DNA from 3 places in the Comamonas sp. MYb69 genome. Region 1 is predicted to be linked to each of the others. Evidence: riboswitches for the same ligand, from Rfam matches in the RefSeq annotation. Region 1 holds a riboswitch; each other region holds the start of a gene.
The links. Region 1 has a riboswitch for cobalamin ahead of WH303_RS23275 (ABC transporter substrate-binding protein). Riboswitches for the same ligand answer to the same signal wherever they lie in the genome.
Positions count from the first base shown of each region.

Region 1 (6,867 bases):
GCGCATTGAACAGCTGCGAGCCGGCAATGCCGGCCAGCACAATCTGGCCGCTGTTGCGCAGCCCACCACTGCCGGCGGCGTGGGCCAGCATGGCGACCAGCGCAAACGCGCAGAGCGCGCCAAAAAAGGCGCCCACGGTCATCGATATGGCGCCCGCACCGATGCCGACGACGGTCACCAGCACTGCGCCGGTGGAGGCCCCGGCCGAGATGCCGAGCAAATAGGGCTCGGCCAGCGCATTGCGCAGCAGCGATTGCAAAATGACGCCCGAGACCGCCAGGCCCGCGCCGCAGCTGGCCGCCACCAGCGCCCGGGGCAAGCGGTAGTTCCAGACAATGCCCTGGCTGATGGGATCGATGGCATAGCTGGCACCGGCCAGCTTGTTGGCCAGCACCTGCAGCACCAGGCTGGGCGACAGCGCCGTCTCGCCAACGGCGATGCCCAGCGCCACGCTCAGCAGCAGCGCCAGTGCCGCGCCCAGGCACCAGGCGGCCCCATGCAGCGGCCTGCGCAGCGCCGATGGGCGCGCTGATGCCGTTGCCACCATCATGCAAGGCCTTGCATCAGCGGCTGATCAACGCGCGGCCGCCGGGCCGAGCTTGCGTACCGCATCGCTGATCTGCTCCATGCCATCGACCAGGCGGATCGAGCCTTGCAGCGCATCGGCATCGACAATGACGATGCGGTTGTTCTTGACCGCATCCATGTGCTGGGTGACCGGGTCCTTCTTCAAGAACTCCAGCTTCTTTTGGTAGTCGTCCGCAGGGAAGCGGCGGCGGTCCATGCGGGCGATCACCAGGATCGATGGATTGGCCTTGGCAATGGTTTCCCAACCCACGGTGGGCCACTCTTCGGACGAGTCGACGATATTGCGCAGGCCCAAGGTCTGCAGCATGTAGCCGGCAACCCCGTTCTTGCCCGCCATGTAGGGGTCGATGGCCAGATCGGCGCTGGAGAACCACAGCGCAGCCGTCAGATGGGGCTGCTGCGCGGCCTGGACCTTGGCGACCGCCTTGGCCTGGCGCTCGCGCAGGTCCTTGACCAGGCGCTCACCCTGGGGCTGCACATCAAACAGCTGCGCCAGTTGGGTGATGCTCTTGTAGAGCGCCTGCACATCGTAGGCCGCGGTGCGGGTGCCATCGGCGCCCTTGAGGTTGTTCTTGCCTTCGCAGTCGGAGGGCATCGCATAGGTGGCAATGCCCAGGTCATGGAACTGCTCGCGCGTGCCCACGACGCCGTCCTTGCCGACCATCCACTCGAACTGCGACACCACCAGCGCCGGGCGTTTGCCGATCACCGACTCAAAGCTCGGGTCGTTGTCCGCCAGGCGTGGCACCTTGTCATTGATGGCCTTGAACTGGGGCAGCACGGCGTTGAACCACAGCGAGGTGCCCACCAGCTTGTCGCCCAGACCCAGCGCATACAGCATCTCGGTGCCGGCCTGGCCGATGGTGACGACCGACGCGGGCGCCTGCTTGAGAGAGACCTCGTAGCCGCAGTTGTGCAGCTGCATCGGATAAGGGGCGGCCCAGGCGGACAGCGGCATGAATACACAGGCAGCCAACAGGGCAGGCAGAGCAAAACGGCGAACAGGCATCGGAATCGTCTCTCCAGGTAGAGGCTGGGCATGCGGGCCGTGCGAGCCGATCCGGTGCGGGCTGCTGCCCGGTGGAGCCAGGACAGCCTTGCGCAGACGAGACGCTGCTCACCGCCCGGACACCCCGCCGGTCATGATCAAAACACACGCACATCCGCCATGAATGGGTTTGCCGCACCGGCGTTTGCGTCGTTCGCCTTGCAGCGCGCACAACCGGTGGCATGCCTGTTTCTCTGTGCAAACCGGGGGCTTGCCAGTGGCTTGTGAATGCATGACCTTGGCAGGTCTCCTGACTGGCCGGTCTGCGCAGACCATCGCCTTCCCGAACCGCAGTTCAGTGGCGCATGGATGGCCTGCTCGCGGCCTACAGTTGCGGGGGCAGTTCCGTTTGGGGCGCTGGCTGCCGGCTCGCGCTCCCTGGATTCCCTCATGCCCCGGCACCCTGCCGTGCGCATGTTCTTGCGAAACCAAAGTGGCTGTACTGTAGCCGATTTACAGGGCCTGCATGCTAAGCTGCAGGCCGTTTGATGGCCATGAACCACCCACCCACTACACCCAGCGCATACGGCATCCGCCGCGTTCAGCATCTCGCGCCGGTGGCGGCCTTTTTGCAGGCGGCGCGCCAGGCCATGTTTGGCGATCGGGTCGATACCAGCACGCCGCAGGCCGATCTGCGCGACTTTGCCTCGGTCTATGCATCGCCCGGCGGCTGCATGCTGGCGGCCTGGCAGGGCGACCGCATCATCGGCAGCATTGCCTACCGCCCCTATGACGAGCGCTTTGCCCACCTGGCCGTGCCCAGCGCAGGCACCGCCGAGGTGGTGCGCCTGTATGTGGATCCGGCCTGGCGCCGCCAAGGCCTGGCTGGCGCACTGTTCGCGCAGCTGCGGCAGCGGGCACTGCAGCAGGGTGTGCAGCGGCTCTACCTGCACACGCATCCTTTTTTGCCGGACGCGCAAACCTTCTGGCAGCGCCAGGGCTTTGTCAGCCTGCACCAGGATGCCGACCCGCTGTGGCAAACCATTCATATGCAGCAGGTGCTGCAGACCGGCTCCACTCCGACCCATCCGCTACGGGCGTAAAAAAACCACCGCATGCGGTGGTTTTCCTGTGGCAGTTGCGCAAACAGCGGATCAGCGCTTCTTGCGGTATTTTTGCAGGGCGGCAATCTGGGCGGCCATGACGGACAGCTCGGATTGGGCCTTGGCCAGGTCAAGCTCGCCCTTGGCGTTCTTGAGGGCTTCTTCAGCCTTTTGCTTGGCTTCAACCGCTTTTTGCTCGTCCAGGTCCTTGCCGCGCACAGCGGTGTCGGACAGCACGGTCACGCAGTCGGGTTGCACTTCGAGAATGCCACCAGCCACGAAGATGAACTCTTCGCCGCCGTCGGCCTTCTCAATGCGCACCGAACCCGGCTTGATGCGGGTGATCAACGGCGTGTGGCGGGCGTAGATACCGAGTTCGCCCATTTCACCAGGCAAAGCCACAAAGCGGGCTTCGCCGGAGAAGATGGATTCTTCAGCACTGACCACATCAACGTGGAAGGTGTTCATCTTTGATCCTCAGAGTGAAAAAGAAACTAGTTTGCGAGCCGGGCTGCGTGCGGCAGCCCGTTCTGCAAAGCTTAGATCTTCTTCGCCTTCTCGATGGCTTCGTCGATCGTGCCAACCATGTAGAAGGCTTGCTCGGGCAGGTGGTCGCACTCGCCGTTGACGATCATCTTGAAGCCGCGGATGGTTTCCGACAGCGGCACGTACTTGCCTGGAGCGCCCGTGAACACTTCAGCAACGTGGAAAGGCTGCGACAGGAAACGCTGGATCTTGCGAGCGCGGGCCACGACGAGCTTGTCTTCGGGAGCCAGTTCGTCCATACCCAGAATCGCAATGATGTCGCGCAGTTCGGTGTAGCGCTGCAGGGTACCCTGCACTTGGCGGGCTACCGAGTAGTGCTCTTCACCCACCACTTGGGGGTCCAGCTGGCGGCTGGTCGAAGCCAGTGGGTCCACCGCAGGGTAGATACCCAGCGAAGCGATGTCACGCGACAGCGCCACGGTGGAGTCCAAGTGGGCGAAGGTCGTTGCTGGCGATGGATCGGTGTAATCGTCCGCTGGCACGTACACGGCCTGGATCGAGGTGATCGAACCCACCTTGGTCGAGGTGATACGCTCTTGCAGACGGCCCATTTCTTCGGCCAGCGTAGGCTGGTAGCCCACAGCCGAAGGCATACGGCCCAGCAGTGCGGACACTTCGGTACCGGCCAGCGTGTAGCGGTAGATGTTGTCCACGAAGAACAGCACGTCCTTGCCTTCGTCACGGAACGCTTCAGCCATGGTCAGGCCGGTCAGCGCAACGCGCAGACGGTTTCCTGGTGGCTCGTTCATCTGGCCGTACACCATGGCAACCTTCGAGTCGTTCAGCGACTCCTGGTTCACCACACCGGCGTCCGACATTTCGTGGTAGAAGTCGTTACCTTCACGGGTACGCTCACCCACGCCGGCGAACACGGACAGACCGCTGTGCGCCTTGGCGATGTTGTTGATGAGCTCCATCATGTTCACGGTCTTGCCCACACCGGCACCACCGAACAGACCGACCTTACCGCCCTTGGCGAACGGGCACACCAGGTCAATCACCTTGATGCCGGTTTCCAGCAGTTCCTGTGCAGGGGCCAGCTCGTCATAAGCGGGCGCCTTGCGGTGGATGGAAGCGGTCAACGACTGGTCCACAGGACCGCGTTCGTCGATGGGGTTACCCAGCACGTCCATGATGCGGCCAAGGGTTGCCTTGCCCACGGGCACGGTGATCGCCTTGCCGGTGTTGGTGACCATCAGGCCACGCTTGATACCGTCCGACGAGCCCAGCGCAATGGTACGCACCACGCCGTCGCCCAGCTGCTGCTGCACTTCCAGCGTCAGGGCGGTGCCTTCGAGCTTCAGTGCGTCATACACGTTAGGCACGCTGCCATGGGGGAACTCAACGTCCACCACCGCACCGATACATTGAACAATCTTGCCTTGTACTTGAGCCATTTGTTGCTCCAATATTGATTTCAGTCGAGCTGTATTACACAGCCGCGGCGCCTGCGACGATTTCCGACAACTCGGTCGTAATCGCAGCCTGACGCGTCTTGTTGTAGATCAGCTTCAACTCGTTGATGACGTTGCCGGCGTTGTCGGTAGCGGCCTTCATGGCCACCATGCGTGCAGACTGCTCGGAAGCCATGTTGTCTGCAACGGCCGAATAGATCAGCGACTCCGCATAACGCACGAGCAGCTCGTCGATCACACTTTGCGCATCGGGCTCGTAGATATAGTCCCAGCCGTGGGATGCAGCCGGTGCCGAGCCCTGGATCGCTTCTTGCGACAGGGGCAGCAACTGCTCCACAACCGAGTCCTGCTTCATCGTATTGATGAACTTGGTGTAGCACAAATAGACCGCGCTCAGCTTGCCCTCAGCGTACTGGTCGAGCAAAACCTTGGCCGGGCCGATCAGCGCATCCAGATGCGGCGTATCGCCCAGGGCGGTAGCGTTGGCCACCACCTTGACACCGACGCGCGTCAGAAAGCCCAGACCCTTGCTGCCAATGGCCACGGCCTCCGTGCTGACACCCGCAGATTGCAGTTCCTTGAGCTTGTTCGTCACGGCACGCAGCACATTGGTGTTCATGCCGCCGCACAGGCCCTTGTCAGTCGTCACCACGATCACGCCCACCTTCTTGACGTCATTCGACACCATGAAGGGGTGGACATATTCGGGGTTTGCCTGGCTCAGGTGAGCTGCAATTGCGCGAATCTTCTCGCTGTATGGACGGGCTGCCTGCATCCGCTCCTGCGCCTTGCGCATTTTGGATGCGGCAACCATTTCCATGGCCTTGGTGATCTTCTTGGTGTTTTCCACCGATTTGATCTTGCCGCGTATTTCCTTGCCTGCTGCCATGATGACTCCTCGACCGGATTAAGCGAAGGACTTCTTGAATGCAGTGATGGCTGCAGTCAGTTCAGCTTCGTCCTTGCCTTCCTTGTCGAAAGCCTTCTTCTCGTTCAGACGGTCCACCAAGGCGCCGTAGCTGGTCTTGAGGAACTGGTGCAGACCCGATTCAAAGGACAGAACCTTCTTGACTTCGATGTCGTCCATGAAACCCTTGTTCACGGCAAACAGCGACGAAGCCATCAGAGCGACAGGCAGAGGGCTGTACTGGGCTTGCTTGAGCAGCTCGGTCACGCGGGCACCGCGGTCCAGTTGCTTGCGGGTTGCATCGTCCAGGTCAGAAGCGAACTGTGCGAAAGCAGCCAGTTCACGGTACTGCGCCAGGTCGGTACGGATACCGCCGGACAGGCCCTTGATCAGCTTGGTCTGAGCGGAACCACCCACGCGGGACACCGAGATACCGGCGTTGATAGCGGGACGGATACCGGCGTTGAACAGGCTGGTTTCCAGGAAGATCTGGCCGTCGGTGATCGAGATCACGTTGGTAGGCACGAAGGCCGACACGTCACCCGCTTGGGTTTCGATGATAGGCAGAGCCGTCAGCGAACCCGTCTTGCCCTTGACTTCACCCTTGGTGAAGGCTTCCACGTAGTCCGCGTTCACGCGGGCTGCGCGCTCGAGCAGGCGGCTGTGGAGATAGAACACGTCGCCAGGGAACGCTTCGCGGCCTGGTGGACGGCGCAGCAGCAGCGACACTTGGCGGTAAGCCACCGCTTGCTTGGACAGGTCGTCATACACGATCAGGGCGTCTTGGCCACGGTCGCGGAAGTACTCACCCATCGTGCAACCCGAGTAGGCCGACACGTACTGCATAGCAGCGGATTCAGAAGCGGTAGCGGCCACGACGATGGTGTATTCCATCGCGCCGGCTTGCTCCAGCGCACGCACCACGTTCTTGACCGACGAAGCCTTCTGACCAATAGCCACGTACACGCAGGTAACGCCTTGGCCCTTTTGGTTGATGATGGCGTCGATCGCGACAGCGGTCTTGCCGGTCTGGCGGTCACCAATGATCAGCTCGCGCTGGCCACGGCCCACGGGCACCATCGCGTCGATGGACTTGATACCCGATTGCAGGGGCTGGTCCACGGATTGACGGGCGATAACACCAGGCGCAACCTTTTCGATCACGTCGGTCATCTTGGCGTTGATAGGACCCTTGCCGTCGATTGGCTGGCCCAGTGCGTTCACCACGCGACCCACCAGTTCTGGGCCCACGGGCACTTCCAGAATACGGCCGGTGCACTTGACGATGTCGCCTTCCGAGATGTGGGTGTACTCACCCAA
Region 1 covers NZ_JBBGZG010000023.1:18,186-25,052, reverse strand. The annotation lists gene WH303_RS23280 (FecCD family ABC transporter permease) at 1-550, opposite strand, end outside; gene WH303_RS23275 (ABC transporter substrate-binding protein) at 575-1,546, opposite strand; cobalamin riboswitch at 1,860-2,084, opposite strand; gene WH303_RS23270 (GNAT family N-acetyltransferase) at 2,131-2,679, shown strand; gene WH303_RS23265 (F0F1 ATP synthase subunit epsilon) at 2,731-3,147, opposite strand; gene atpD (F0F1 ATP synthase subunit beta) at 3,219-4,622, opposite strand; gene atpG (F0F1 ATP synthase subunit gamma) at 4,657-5,529, opposite strand; gene atpA (F0F1 ATP synthase subunit alpha) at 5,548-6,867, opposite strand, start outside.

Region 2 (6,867 bases), on a different contig from region 1:
GCTGCTCGAAGGCAGCACCGCCGCCAAGATCTCGTCCTTGATGATGCTGAACTTCTGTCTGGCCATGCTGCTGGGCAGCATCTACTCGATCATTCCTTCGATGTTCCACACCAGCGTGCGCTTCAAGGGCATGGCGCTGAGCTACAACGTGGCCGTGGCGATGTTTGCCGGCACCGCGCCGATGATCAACTCCTGGCTGATTGCCCAGACCGGCAACCCGGTCGTGCCCGCCTACTACCTGATCGGCGCGGCAATCATCGGCCTCGTGGCGCTGGTCAGCAGCCGGGACCGCACCGGTCTGCCGATGCATGGTGATCCGGTGCAGTAAGGCCATGCGCTGCTGAGCGCTGCGCCAGCCCGAACGCATCCCTTCTGGATGCGTTTTTTTTATGCATCAGCGGGGCAGGGCGCAGCGGGCAAGAACGCTGGCGTGCCGGCCCGCTGGCCGCCGGGCTGCGACCTATAATCATCGGCAGCCCGGGCGTTCCTCCCTCCTGCCCGGCGCCCCTCCATGAAATACAAGCTACCGCCCCTGCAGCCACTGCGCGTGTTCGAGTCCGTCTACCGCCATGGCTCCATCCGCAAGGCGGCCGATGAGCTGTGCCTGACGCCGCAGGCCGCCAGCCAGCAACTCAAGCAACTGGAGAGTGCGCTGGATGTGCAGCTGTTCGAGCGCGGCGCGCGGGGCCTGGCGGCCAGCGCCGAGGCGCAGACCTTGTACCACTATGTGGAGCAGGGGCTTGATGCGCTGAGCCAGGGGCTGGAAGCAGTGCGTTCCCACCACAAGGATGCGCAGTTCCATATCCAGGTCAGCCCGTATTTTGCAACCCAGTACCTGATCCGCTCGCTGCCCTCGTTCACCAAGGATTACCCGGAGCTCGACCTGCGCATCTCCATCGGTGTGGAGCTGCCTTCGTTCGATAGCAGTGATCTGGACGCAGCCATTGTCTGGGGCTACGGCGGTGTGGACCATCTCGATGAAACGCCGCTGCTCGAAGACCTCAAGGTCATCGTCGCCACGCCCCAGCTGCTGGCCCAGCACCCGGTGGAGAGCGCGCAGGATTTGCCGCACCACCGGCTGATATCGCCGCTGACGCACAACAGCCTGTGGCAGGACATTTATGCGATGCTGGGCCTGGATCCTGGCGGCAAGCATGTCAGCCCCATGCTGCTGCACACGCACGATGCGATGCTGCAAGCGGTGCTCAGCGGGCAGGGCGTGGGCCTGCTGTCCTATGTCGATGCGCTCAGCTATATCCACAGCGGCAAGCTGCTGGCTCCCTTTGGGGCCGAGCTGCTGCGCCAGCTGCCGATGGACAGAACGCCCAAGTTCCACCTCTACACCCGCCGGGGTGGGGGAGAGCGCCCGATCCAGGCGAGCTTTCGGCAGTGGCTGCTGGGCCAGCTGCGCAGCACTGACTTTATCGGCTATGCGACGCGGCTGCCGCAGGGCTGATACAGCCACTGGGGCATGCGCTGTATCGCCCAGCTGACACCGGCCTGGACGAAAAGGCGCTGCCCGGGCCTGCGGCTGGTACACTGGCTGCGCTTTGAAAAAAGCCTATCTACAGGTGCTTGTATTGCACAAGTGAAACGGGAACAAGGTCGGGAGTGCGCTCCCCCAAGCCTTGGCTGCCCCCGCAACGGTAGACAGGAAACGTAGCCGATGCGGCCCGCTCCCACGCGGGCCCAGTCACTGGGGTTGAAAGAGTGTCCACGCCTGCCAGGCAACAAGACGCCCGCACCCTGGGAAGACCGGCTACCGGGTCAGCGCCTGCGCTGCACCGCCTGTAAGCCCGGAGACCGGCCTGTTCCTAGTCGCAGTGCGCGCTGTGCCTCTGGCCAGCACGTGCTCTCTCAACTGTCTGCGGGGTGTGGACGGCGGTTCTTCGCGCGACCCCGTCTTGGGGGGTGACCGCGTGCAGTGCAGCCCCCGCATCAGGCAGTTAGCGCCTTTTGTTCAAATGACTGCAGTTCCTTTTCCGAAAAACCGGCTCCTGGCTGCCCAGCGGCTCTCTTCCTCCCTGCGCCTCGTTGGCAGCTCCTGTGTTCTGTGCCTGCCCGCCTTGGGCATCGCAGTGGCCCATGCCCAAGATGCCTCACTGCCCGAAGTGGTGGTGACCGACAAGAGCAGCGAGCCCAATGCGCTCCAGCTGCCTTCCACCTCGGCCAGCAAGCTGGCCGTACCGCTGCAGGACCTGCCGGCCAGCGTCAGCTCGGTCTCGGCCGTGCAGATCCAGGAGCGCGCCGACTATGAGGTGGTCGATGCCGTGGGCCGCAGCGTGGGCCTGAGCGCCAATGGCACCCCTGGCAATGGCGGGCTGTCGTTCTCCAGCCGGGGCTTTACCGGTGTCAACTCGGTGGGTGTGGCCGAAGACGGGCTGAGCCTGGGGGTTGCAGCCGGCACCGTGGCCTATCCCAATTCCAGCTGGGGCTATGAGCGCTTTGATGTGCTGCGCGGCCCCGCATCGCTGATGTACGGCAGCGGCACCATGGGCGCCACGGTGAACGCGGTGCGCAAGGAACCCAGCCGCACTACCTCGTCCGAAGTCTTGCTGGGCGCCGGCTCCCACGGCACCGCCCGTGCAGGCCTGGGCAGCACCGGCGCGCTGAGCGACAGCCTGAGCTACCGCCTGGATGTCTACGGTGATCGCAGCGATGGCGAACGCCAACTGGGCAACAGCGACAGCAAGAAGATCATGAGCGCCATCCGCTGGCAGGCGAGCAGCGATCTGCGCCTGGACCTGACGGCCGATGTCAGCGACCAGCGGCCCGAGCGCTACTTTGGCACCCCGGTGGTCGATGGCAAGCCGGTGGCGGCGCTGCGCGACCGCAATTTCAACTTTCTTGACAGCGACATCCACTACAAGGACCAGCGCTACAAATTGAAGGCCGAGTGGAACGTCAGCGAGGCGCTGGTGCTGCGCAACGAGACCTACCACATGAAGGCCGACCGCCACTGGAAGAACATCGAAGGCTATGACTACGATGCCAGCACGCGCATGGTTCACCGCTACGACTACCTGGAGATCGGCCACGACCTGGAACAAAGCGGCAACCGCCTGGGCACCGTGTTCAAGCCCGGCCAGCATGAGATTGCGATGGGCTGGGATGTATCGCAGGCCAAGTTCACCGCCCTCAACAGCTCGCCCTATACCGGTGAATCCGATGTGCCGCTGACTGGCGGCACCAGTGGCTACTGGGACAGCCCGGACCCTTACAAGCCGCGCATGACCTCGCGCATCCGCCAAAACGCCTTCTACCTGGAAGACGCCTGGAAGCTGGGCGAGCAGTGGCTGCTGATGGCCGGCCTGCGCCGTGACCTGTATGACTTTGACCGCATGGACCTGCTGAGCCAGGCCCGCTTTGACAAGACCTTGGGCGGCACCTCCTGGCGCCTGGGCCTCACGCACAAGCTGGACCAGAACACCAGCATCTATGCCCAGGTCAGCACCGGCCATGACCCAGTCAACAGCCTGCTGTCGCTGACCCAGTCGCAAACCGGCTTTACATTGAGCAAAGGCCGCCAGGTGGAAGTGGGCATCAAGCAGCAGCTGCCCAATGGCCAGGGCGAATGGACCCTGGCGGTCTTCGATATCCAGAAGAAGGACATCATCACGCGTGATCCGGACCGGCCAGCGCTGTCGATCCAGGGCGGCAAGCAGTCGTCCAAGGGGATCGAGCTGGCAGGCAGCTGGCGGGCCACCAAGGCCTGGCGCTTCGAGGGTAACCTGGCCTATGTGGATGCCCAGTTCGACGAGCTGCTCGAAGGCGCCACGGCCATTGACCGCGCTGGCAACCAGCCCGCCAATGTACCGCGCTACACGGCCAATGCCTGGGCCCATTACCAGACGGGCGATTGGCGCGCCTCGCTGGGCCTGCGCCATGTGGCCAGCCGCTACACCAGCAATGCCAATACCGCGCAGCTGCCCGCCTACACGGTGGCCGATGCGGTACTGGGCTGGAACCTGAACCGCAGCACCACCTTGAACCTGGTTGGCCGTAACCTGACCAACAAGCGCTATGCTGCATCGTCCTACGGCTCGCAATGGCTGATGGGTAACGGCCGCAGCTTTGAGCTGATGGCCCATCTGCGTTTCTGAGCAAGGCCCAGGCATGACACCACGCGCGTTTAGGTACTTTCAGCATGCGTTGGCGGCGGCGGCCGCCGTCGCGCTGCTGGGTTGTGACCAGCCCGCTGGGCAGGGCGCCACCGGCGGCACAGCACCGGCCACGGTGGCTGCTGCGCCTGCGGCCGATCCAGGCCTGCGGGCCACCCCTCTCGTGATCGATGTCTGCGGCCAGCCCCAGCGCTATGACCGGGTGCCCCAGCGCGCCATCACGCACGATGTGAACATCACCGAGATGTTCCTGTTTCTGGGCCTGGGGCCCAGGCTGGTCGGCTACTCGGGCATACCGTCGCGCAAGGAAATCAGCCCCGAGCTGATGACCCAGCTGGCCAAGGTGCCCAAGCTGTCGTCGCAGGACATGAACCTGGAAAACATGCTGGAGGCCCGCGCCGACTTCGTCTTTGGCGGCTGGAGCTATGGCTTTCGGCCGGGCGGGGTCACGCCCGAGCTGCTGGCCCAGCATGGCGTGGCCAGCTATGTGCTGTCCGAGTCCTGCATCCATGTGCAAAAGCGCGAGCGTGTGGCGCTGGGCGACACCTTGGCGGACCTGCGCAATGTGGCGCGCATCTTTGACATTGAGCCCCAGGCGCAGCCGCAGATCGCCAAGCTGCAGGCCTCAATCGACCAGCTGGCTGCGCAGATGCAAGGCAACACCCAGCACCCGCGCGTCTTTGTGTTTGACAGTGGCGAGAAGATTCCCACCACGGTGGGCGGCTTTGGCATGCCCCAGGCCATGATCGATGCGGCCGGCGGCAGCAATATCTTTGCCGACATCGCCAGCAACTGGCCCAAGGGCAACTGGGAGGATGTGATCACCCGCGACCCCGAGTGGATCATCATCATCGACTACGGCCGGCCCAGCGCCCAGGGCAAGATCGATTTTCTGCGCGCCAAGCCAGAGCTGGCAGGGGTGTCTGCGATCCGCGAGCAGCGCTTTTTTGTCATCAGCTATGCCGAAGCCACGCCAGGGCCGCGCAATGTGAACGTCGCGCAGCGCCTGGCGGCCGCCTTGCACCCGGATCGCCTGATCACCGTGGACCCCGTCCCCTGGCTGCCTGCAGCGGAGCCCAAGCCGTGAGCCATGCGCCGGGCTGCGACGGCCTGCATGAACGCCAGCGGCGCGCGCCCTGGTCCTTGGCGCTGTGCCTGATGCTGCTCTTGGCGCTGCTGCTGGCCAGCGCGCTGGCCGCCATCACCTGGGGCTCGGTATCGCTGCACGCGTCAACGGTGTGGTCCGTCGTCAGCCAGCAATTGCTGGGCGGCGGCTGGCAGGCCGATGCAGGGCAGGGCGGCATCAGCCAGCAGCATTACCAGATTGTCTGGATGGTGCGCATGCCCCGGGTGCTGCTGGCAGCGCTGGTGGGCGCCGGCTTGGCCGTAGTCGGCGTGGTGATGCAGGCGATGGTGCGCAACCCGCTGGCCGATCCTTATATGTTGGGTGTGTCCTCTGGCGCATCAGTGGGCGCCGTCTCGGTGCTGGCCTATGGCAGCCTGGCCATGGCCGGCATTTATGCGATCACCGCAGGCGCCTTTATTGGCGCGTTGCTGGCCACGGCCCTGGTCTATGCGCTGGCCCAGCAGCAGGGGCGCCTGCATGCGACCCGGCTGATCCTGAGCGGTGTGGCCATTGGCTACATGCTGATGGGGCTGACCAGCCTGATCACCTTGACCGCTGGCCAGCGCGAGCTGGCCAATGCGCTGTTGACCTGGACCCTGGGCAGCCTGGCCGCCACCCAGTGGAGCGCACTGGGCCTGCCCGCTGCCGTGCTGGGCCTGGGCTTGGTGTGGCTTTTGCTTTGTGCCCGCCAGCTCAACGCCTTGCTGATCGGCGACGAGGGCGCTGCCACCTTGGGGCTAAACACCGCCAGCCTGCGCCTGCAATTGTTCGTGGTGGTGTCCTTGCTGACGGGCACCATGGTGGCGGTGAGCGGTGCCATCGGCTTTGTCGGCTTGGTCATTCCCCATATCACGCGCATGCTGGTGGGCAGTGACCACCGCCGCGTGCTACCCGTCAGCGCATTGATGGGTGCGAGCTTTCTGGTGCTGGTCGATCTGGCCGCACGCACCTGGTTTTCGCCCAGCGAGCTGCCGGTGGGCGTCATCACCTCGCTGATAGGCGGGCCCTTCTTTATCTGGATGCTGTGGCGCCGCACCAGTGCGATGCCGGGAGGCAGCGCATGATGCTGACGGCCAGCAACCTGTCCTGGACCGCCGGCCACGGCGCCCAGGCCACGCAGATCGTGCGCCAGGCCAGCCTGCAGGTGGCGCAGGGCGAATGTGTCGGCCTGGTGGGCCCCAATGGCTGCGGCAAATCGACCTTGATGCGCATGCTCTACCGTGTGCTGCAGCCCCAGGCCGGTGGCCGCATAGAAATGCAAGGCCGCGACATCTGGCAGATGAGCGCCCGGCAGTTTGCGCAGCAGACTGCCGTACTGGGCCAGGAGACTGGCCTGGGCTTTGACTGCACGGTGCAGGAGCTGGTGATGATGGGCCGCTACCCGCACCAGTCGCGCTGGGCGAGGGACAGCGCCCAGGACAAGGCCGTTGTCAGCGCCTGCCTGGCGCAGGTGCGGGCCCGCAACCTGGCTGACCATCCGCTGTCATCGCTCTCGGGCGGCGAGCGCCAAAGGGTGCTGCTGGCCCGTGCGCTGGCCCAGCAGCCGCAGCTGCTGTTTCTGGACGAGCCCACCAACCACCTGGACATCCAGTTCCAGCTGGAGCTGCTCAGCCTGGTGCG
Region 2 covers NZ_JBBGZG010000005.1:241,123-247,989, reverse strand. The annotation lists gene WH303_RS09380 (MFS transporter) at 1-328, shown strand, start outside; gene WH303_RS09375 (LysR substrate-binding domain-containing protein) at 512-1,456, shown strand; cobalamin riboswitch at 1,553-1,826, shown strand; gene WH303_RS09370 (TonB-dependent receptor) at 2,079-4,103, shown strand; gene WH303_RS09365 (ABC transporter substrate-binding protein) at 4,117-5,208, shown strand; gene WH303_RS09360 (FecCD family ABC transporter permease) at 5,205-6,311, shown strand; gene WH303_RS09355 (ABC transporter ATP-binding protein) at 6,308-6,867, shown strand, end outside.
Region 2: linked by a shared signal. The riboswitch ahead of WH303_RS09370 (TonB-dependent receptor) and the one ahead of WH303_RS23275 (ABC transporter substrate-binding protein) in region 1 are both predicted to bind cobalamin.

Region 3 (6,867 bases), on a different contig from region 1:
AAAGGCCACCTGAAACAGGTGGCCTGAAACCCCGCTGTCGCGGAGAGGAGAAGACAGGTTGGGCAGCCTGCCCGAAAAAATCAGGTGTTCGCAGCGGATCCACTGGACCGTCATCCTGAACCGGGGGTTCAGGTGGGCAAGGGCAACCTATCGTTGGGTTCATCTGACGCGAGACGATCACGCTCAATAGGTGATGTACCAAGCCCGTGCTCGTAGAGCATTGGTTCAAGGAACTATAAAGTCCAGCAGGGCTGCGAACGCCTCCATTGTAATCGCTCGCGCCTGCTGCACCCACCAAAACTGCATGTCAATGTGCCTGGATTGGTCAAAAAAGATAGCTGGCTAGCTAGATTGAGAAAGCGCCAAGCTGATATTTTGGCAGGAGGCATTGCATGGCGCCGCAATCTGGTGTTGGCGCCTGCTTGCCGCCCAGCCTCAGGCGCTGGTGTCCAGGGTTTCGGCGGCCTTGGCAGGGGCGGGCGCCAGCGCCGCGTCCAGCCGCTGCATCACCGACTGCAGGCGGGGCTCGTCCCAGTCCAGGCTGGCCTGGTCACCGGTGGCGGGCTGGGCCTGGGCCTCGGCCATCGCGGCAGACTGGGCCGCGGCTTGCGCCTGCAGCGCGTCGGCGGTCTGGCTGAGCTGGCTGTTTTGCACCTGTAAATCCAGCAGATCAAAGGCGACATTGAGGGCCGCCAGCACGGCGATGCGCTCGCGGCCACGGATCTTGCCCGCGTCGCGGATACCGCTCATGGCCTCATCGACATGCTTGACGGCGGCCAGCAGACGTGCTTCCTGGCCTTCGGGGCAGCCCAGCATATAGCTTTGCTGCATGATGTGTACTTCCAGCTGTTTCATCATTCGTCCTGGTCAAAGGTCTTGGGCAGGCGTTCGATCAGTGCATCCACGCGGGCGCGGGCCGCTGTCAGGCGCGATTGGAGGGAGTCGCGCTCCTGGGTCAGGGTGGTGACTTGCTCTTGCAATTGGGCGTGGGCGCGTTGCAAAGCCTCATGACGGCTCAGCAGTGCCTCCACCCGCTCAAGCATCAGATCCATAGAAGGCGTAGTGGCCATAGAGAGACAGTCTTCTTAAGTGCGCAATGGGTTTAACGCTAAAATTGTACCCGTTGGTGCTCGCCCCAGTGGTTCACATGGGGGCAGTTCAACGGGAAGCAGGAGCGCTGCTTGTGCCCTACAAGCCTTACGCAACCTGCGCTGCCCCCGCAACGGTAAGCGATGGTTGGCTTTTGCGCCATCCACAGCCACCACTATGCCACTGAATACCTTGAACAAGTGTTTGGGAAGGCGTGTGCTGTGTCATCGCCAGCCCGGATACCGGCCAACAATAGTGGAGGCGCGCGGCTGAGGCCTTGCCGCGGCTTCCGTGTTCCCCATTGCCGGCGGGGAGGCTGGCGCGGGGTGGTTCATCACCAACTCAGTGCATGTTTTCCTCTGCTTTTTCGACACGCCGCTGCGCGCGTCCCGCGCTTGCGCCCCGCTCGGGCACCCTCCATACCCCCCGTTTTTTTGCCTTGGCCATCGCATCGGCGTTGCCCCTGTTGGCGCTGCAAGCTCAGGCGCAGCAGGCTCCAGCCGCCCAGGAAACAGAGGGTAAGAACCTGCAAGAGATGGTGGTGACCGCCAACCGCATCGAGCAGCCGCTGTCCGACCTGGTGGCCGATATGTCCATCATCGATGCGCAGACCATCGAGCGCCAGGGCCCGGGCAGCGTGGCCGATGTGCTCGCGCGCGTGCCGGGCATCCAGATTTCTCGCAACGGCGGGCCGGGCACGACGACCAGCGTGTTCATGCGCGGCGCCGATTCACGCTTTACCGCCGTCTATGTCGACGGCGTGCGCATGGATTCGCAATCGACCGGCGGCGCCTCCTGGCAGTCGATTCCGCTGGCGCTGATCGACCGCATCGAAGTGCTGCGTGGCCCGGCCGCTGCCGTCTACGGCTCGGACGCAATGGGCGGCGTGGTGCAGATCTTCACCAAGAAAGGTGAGGGCGTGCCCCAGCCCTATGTGGGCCTGGGCTTTGGCAACCGGGGCACGTTCACGGCCGAGGCCGGCATCTCCGGCAGTGCCGAGGGCTGGGATTACGCGCTGGGCCTGAACCGCTCGCAGACCGATGGCTTCAACGCCCGCACCGTGGCCACTGCCAACCCGGACAAGGACGACTACCGCAGCAATGCCGTCAGCGGCCGCCTGGGCTACCAGATCAACCGCCAGCACCGGCTCGAAGCCACCTTGCTGGCCAGCGATGTGAACTCGGGCTATGACAGCAGCCTGACCGAGGACGACCGCAGCCTCAACAAGATGTATGCGCTGGGCCTGAACTGGCAGGCGCAGTGGACCGAGCACTACAGCACCAAGCTGCAGTTCAGCCAGTCGCGCGACTATTACGAGACCCGGCCCTCGCCCTACCAGACGGACACGCGCCTGCACAACTACCTGTTCCAAAATACCTGGCGCCTGGGCGTCCACACCTTGACGGCCGCGCTGGAGCGGCGTGACGACGCACTGACCAATGGCGGCATTGACCGCGACCGCCACCAGAATGCGCTGGCGCTGGGCTATGGCCTGAACACCGGCCCGCACACCGTGCAGCTGAACCTGCGCCGGGATGACGACAGCGAGTTTGGCGGCAAGACCACCGGCAGCGCCGCCTATGGCTACGCCTTTGCAACCAACTGGCGCGCCACCGCGACCGTGGGCACGGCCTTCCGCGCGCCCACGCTCTACCAGCGCTTTAGCGAATACGGCGACGCATCCTTGCAGCCCGAGAAAAGCCGCAATGCCGAGCTGGGCCTGCGCTGGGCGCAGGGTGCCGATAGCTTCTCGGCCACGGCCTACCGCAACCGGGTCACCAACCTGATCAACTTCTCGTCGCCCGGCAGCTGCGACAGCGAATTTGGCTGCTATGCCAATGTGGGCAAGGCACGCCTGGAAGGCATTACCCTGGCGGCCACGACCAAGCTGGGCGCCTTCAACCTGCACGGCTCGGTCGACTTCCAGAACCCGCGCGATACCGAAAACGACAAGCTGCTGGCGCGCCGCGCCAAGCGCTATGCCACCCTGGGCGCCGAGACCCGTGCCGCCGGTTGGACCTGGGCTGCCGACCTGCAGACCAGCGCCAAGCGCTTTGACAATGCCGCCAACACCAACGTGCTGGGCGGCTACACCTTGTTCAACCTGTCGGCGCAGACCGAGATCGTCAAGGATGTGAACCTGATCGCCCGGATCAACAACCTGGCGGACAAGCGCTACCAGACCGCACGCACCTATGCCACCGAAGGGCGCAGCGTGTATGTGGGTGTGAAGTGGATGCCGCGCTGAGCGCAGAGGGGATAAGCCAGCCATGACAGAGACGACGGTTCAGGACCGCCCAATAGCGCCTTGCGTGGCACTGCTGATTGCGGCGCCCGCATCGGGTCAGGGCAAGACCACGGTGACAGCAGCCTTGGCGCGCCTGCATGCCCGCCAGGGCCGGCGGGTGCAGGTGTTCAAATGCGGCCCGGATTTTCTCGATCCGCAGTGGCTGCGCCTGGCCAGCGGCCAGCCGGTGCATGCGCTGGACCGCTGGATGAACGGCGAAGCCGATGTGCGCGCACGCCTGTTCCAGGCCGCACAAAGCAACGATGTGCTGCTGATCGAAGGCGTGATGGGCCTGTTCGACGGTGCCAACAGCGCGGCCGAGCTGGCCAAGTCGCTGGGTATCTCCGCTGTGGTGGTGGTGGATGCATCGGCCATGGCCGCCACCTTTGGCGCCATTGCCCATGGCCTGCAGCACTATGACCCGGGCCTGCAGCTGGCCGGCGTGCTGGCCAACCGCGTGGCCACCGCCCACCATGGTGAGATGCTGCGCAGCGGCCTGCGCGACCCGGCCCTGTGGCTGGGCGCGATGAACCAGGTGAGCCTCGATGCTGCGAAACCGCGCGCCAACCTGCTGCCCGAACGCCATCTGGGCCTGGTGGCTGCCCATGAGCTGCACGACGCTGCCGAGCGCCTGGATGCCGCCGCCGATGTGCTGGCGCAAACGCCGCTGGGCCAACTGACTTGGCAGGAATGGCAGCAGCGCTGGACGGTGGCCTTTACCGCGCCTGCTGCCGCCGCCCCGGTGGCCGCCTGGCTGGCCGGGCGCCGCATTGCCGTCGCCCGCGATGCCGCCTTTAGCTTTATCTACACCGCCAATCTGGAATGCCTGCAGGCCATGGGCGCCGAGCTGGCCTTTTTCTCGCCGATTGCCGGCGACCGCCTGCCCGCCTGCGATGCGCTGTGGCTGCCGGGCGGCTACCCGGAGCTGCACCTGCCCGCGCTCAAGGCCAATGCCGGCCTGCAGCTGGATCTGCAGGCGCACCTGGAAGAGCGCAAGCCCGTCTGGGCCGAATGCGGAGGCATGGTGGCGCTGGCCGAGGGCCTGACCGATCTGGACAGCCGCTGGCACAGCCTGTGGGGCTTGCTGCCAGCGCAGGCCGTGATGCAGCAGCGCCTGGCGGGCCTGGGCATGCAGCAGCTGCTGACGCCCTGGGGCATGCTGCGCGGCCATACCTTTCACTATTCCAAGCTGCAGAGCGAGGCCCTGGAAGTAGCGCGCAGCAGCCGCCCGGGCCAGGCGGCCGAGAGCGGCAAGGGCGAAGCCGTCTACCAGCAGGGCAGCATCCATGCGAGCTATTTCCATGCCTGGTTTCCCTCGTGCCCGCAGGCGGTGGCCGCTTTGCTGGGGGTGGACATGCCCGTGGTCGATCCGCAGGCCTGGCATACCGAGGCACTGAACGCCTAAGATGCGCGGCATGGATGACTCTCTTTTCCACGTTGATGGAGCGCCGCTGAAATTGCTGCTGCTGGGCGGGCAGAAATCGGGCAAATCGCGCCAGGCCGAGCTGCTGGCGCGTGCCTGGCTGCAGGCCGGTGCCGGTCGCAGCGCCAGCCTGGTCGCCACCGGCACCGCGTATGACGCCGAGATGCACGAGCGCATTGCGCGCCACCAGCGAGACCGCCGCGCCCGCGTGCCGCAACTGGCCACCGTGGAGGCGCCGCGCGACGTGGCCCAGCAGCTGCTGGCGAGCAGCCGGCCCGAACACCTGCTGGTGGTCGACTGCCTGACCCTGTGGCTCACCAACTGGTTGATGCCGATGGAGCCCTCACCGCTTGAGCCTGCGCAGACCTGGCAGGCGCAGTGCGATGCCTTTATCGCAGCCCTGCAGTCCGCCACTGGCCCCATCATTCTGGTCAGCAATGAGATTGGCCTGGGCGTTATTCCTATGGGCCGTGAGGTGCGCGCCTTTGTCGATGCGCTGGGACTGCTGAACCAGCAAGCGGCAGCGGCCTGCAACCGCGTACAACTGATGGCGGCGGGCTTGCCGCTGCAGATGAAATGATGGCTTTGTTGATGGCTCCCCCATCCTTTCTGCGGAAAACGCTGGCCTGGGTAGCGCTGATGCTCGCATTGCCGATGGCCCAAGCGGCACCGTCTGCCAGTGTGGATGAACTGCGCCTGCAACCCTTTGCCAACGCGCCGGTCTGGAAGGACCAGGACCTGGTCAGGCCCGCGGCCATCGTCGATGACCGGGGCCGCAAGGTCCAACTGGCACAACCGCCGCTACGCATCGTGAGCCTCTTGCCATCGCTGACCGAGAGCACCTGCGCGCTCGGTTTGTGCGAACGCCTGGTGGGCGTGGACCGCTATTCGGACTGGCCTGCCTCGGTCAAGAAGCTGCCGGTGGTGGGCGGCGGGCTGGACCCGAGCGTGGAATCGGTCGTGGCGCTCAAGCCCGATGTGGTGCTGCTGTCCGATGCCTCCAAGGCGGCGGAACGTTTGCAGGCGCTGGGCCTGAAGGTGGTGGCGCTCGATGTGAAATCCAAGGCCGATATCCACCGCGTGCTGGGCACCCTGGGCCAGCTCTTGGGCGTGCCCCAGGCGCAGGGCGCTGACCGGGTCTGGCGTGACTTGGAATCGGGCATTGATGCGGTGGTGCGCGAACTGCCCGAGCGCACGCGCCATACCCGGGTCTACTTTGAGGTGAGCCGAGGCCCCTATGCGGCCGGCCCCCAGTCCTTTATTGGCGAGACCCTGACCCAGCTGGGTGTGGACAATGTGGTGCCCGCTGAGCTGGGCCCGTTTCCCCGGCTGAGCCCCGAGTTTTTGCTGCGCGCCCAGCCCGATGTGATCATGCTGGGCAACCGCAGCATGCAGGCTGCTACCAGCTACCCGGGCTGGAACAACCTCCAGGCCGTCAAGGCGGGCCGTGTCTGCGTGTTCAGCGATGAAGAGTCGTATGCCATCGTGCGCCCGGGGCCGCGCATGGCCCAGGCCGCGGCGCTGATGGCGCGCTGCCTGGCCGACAAGGCGCCAGGCAAGGCCGCGGTGGCGCGCTGATGGCCGCTTTTCACAGCTCTGCACCCGCATCCGCAGCGCAGCGCGAGGCCGCGCCCGGCCTGCGCCGCAGTGCCTGGCTGGCGCTGGTGCTGCTGGTGTTCAGCGCCTTGCTGCTGCTCGTCGGCGCCAGTGTGGGCAGCACCGGTTGGGAGAGTGTGCTGCGCATGCGCGATGACCCGACCTCCTGGCAGATCGTGGTCGATATCCGCCTGCCGCGCTCGCTGGGCGCCTGGCTCGCTGGTGGTCTGCTGGGCCTGGCCGGGGCGGTGGCCCAGGGCCTGTTTCGCAACCCGCTGGCCGATCCCTATTTGCTGGGCAGTGCCTCCGGCGCCTCGCTGGGCAGTGCGCTGGGCCTGGTGCTGCTGGGCTCGTCCGTCACCAGCCTCAATCTGCTCTACCGCCTGGGCATGACCGGCATGGCCTTTGTCGGTGCCGCCTGCGCGGTGGCGCTGACGGTGGTGCTGGCGCGCAATGTGCAAAACACCTTGCG
Region 3 covers NZ_JBBGZG010000016.1:34,206-41,072, forward strand. The annotation lists gene WH303_RS19775 (cell division protein ZapA) at 436-855, opposite strand; gene WH303_RS19780 (hypothetical protein) at 855-1,070, opposite strand; cobalamin riboswitch at 1,110-1,354, shown strand; gene WH303_RS19785 (TonB-dependent receptor domain-containing protein) at 1,439-3,337, shown strand; gene WH303_RS19790 (cobyrinate a,c-diamide synthase) at 3,360-4,781, shown strand; gene WH303_RS19795 (bifunctional adenosylcobinamide kinase/adenosylcobinamide-phosphate guanylyltransferase) at 4,792-5,379, shown strand; gene WH303_RS19800 (ABC transporter substrate-binding protein) at 5,391-6,377, shown strand; gene WH303_RS19805 (FecCD family ABC transporter permease) at 6,455-6,867, shown strand, end outside.
Region 3: linked by a shared signal. The riboswitch ahead of WH303_RS19785 (TonB-dependent receptor domain-containing protein) and the one ahead of WH303_RS23275 (ABC transporter substrate-binding protein) in region 1 are both predicted to bind cobalamin.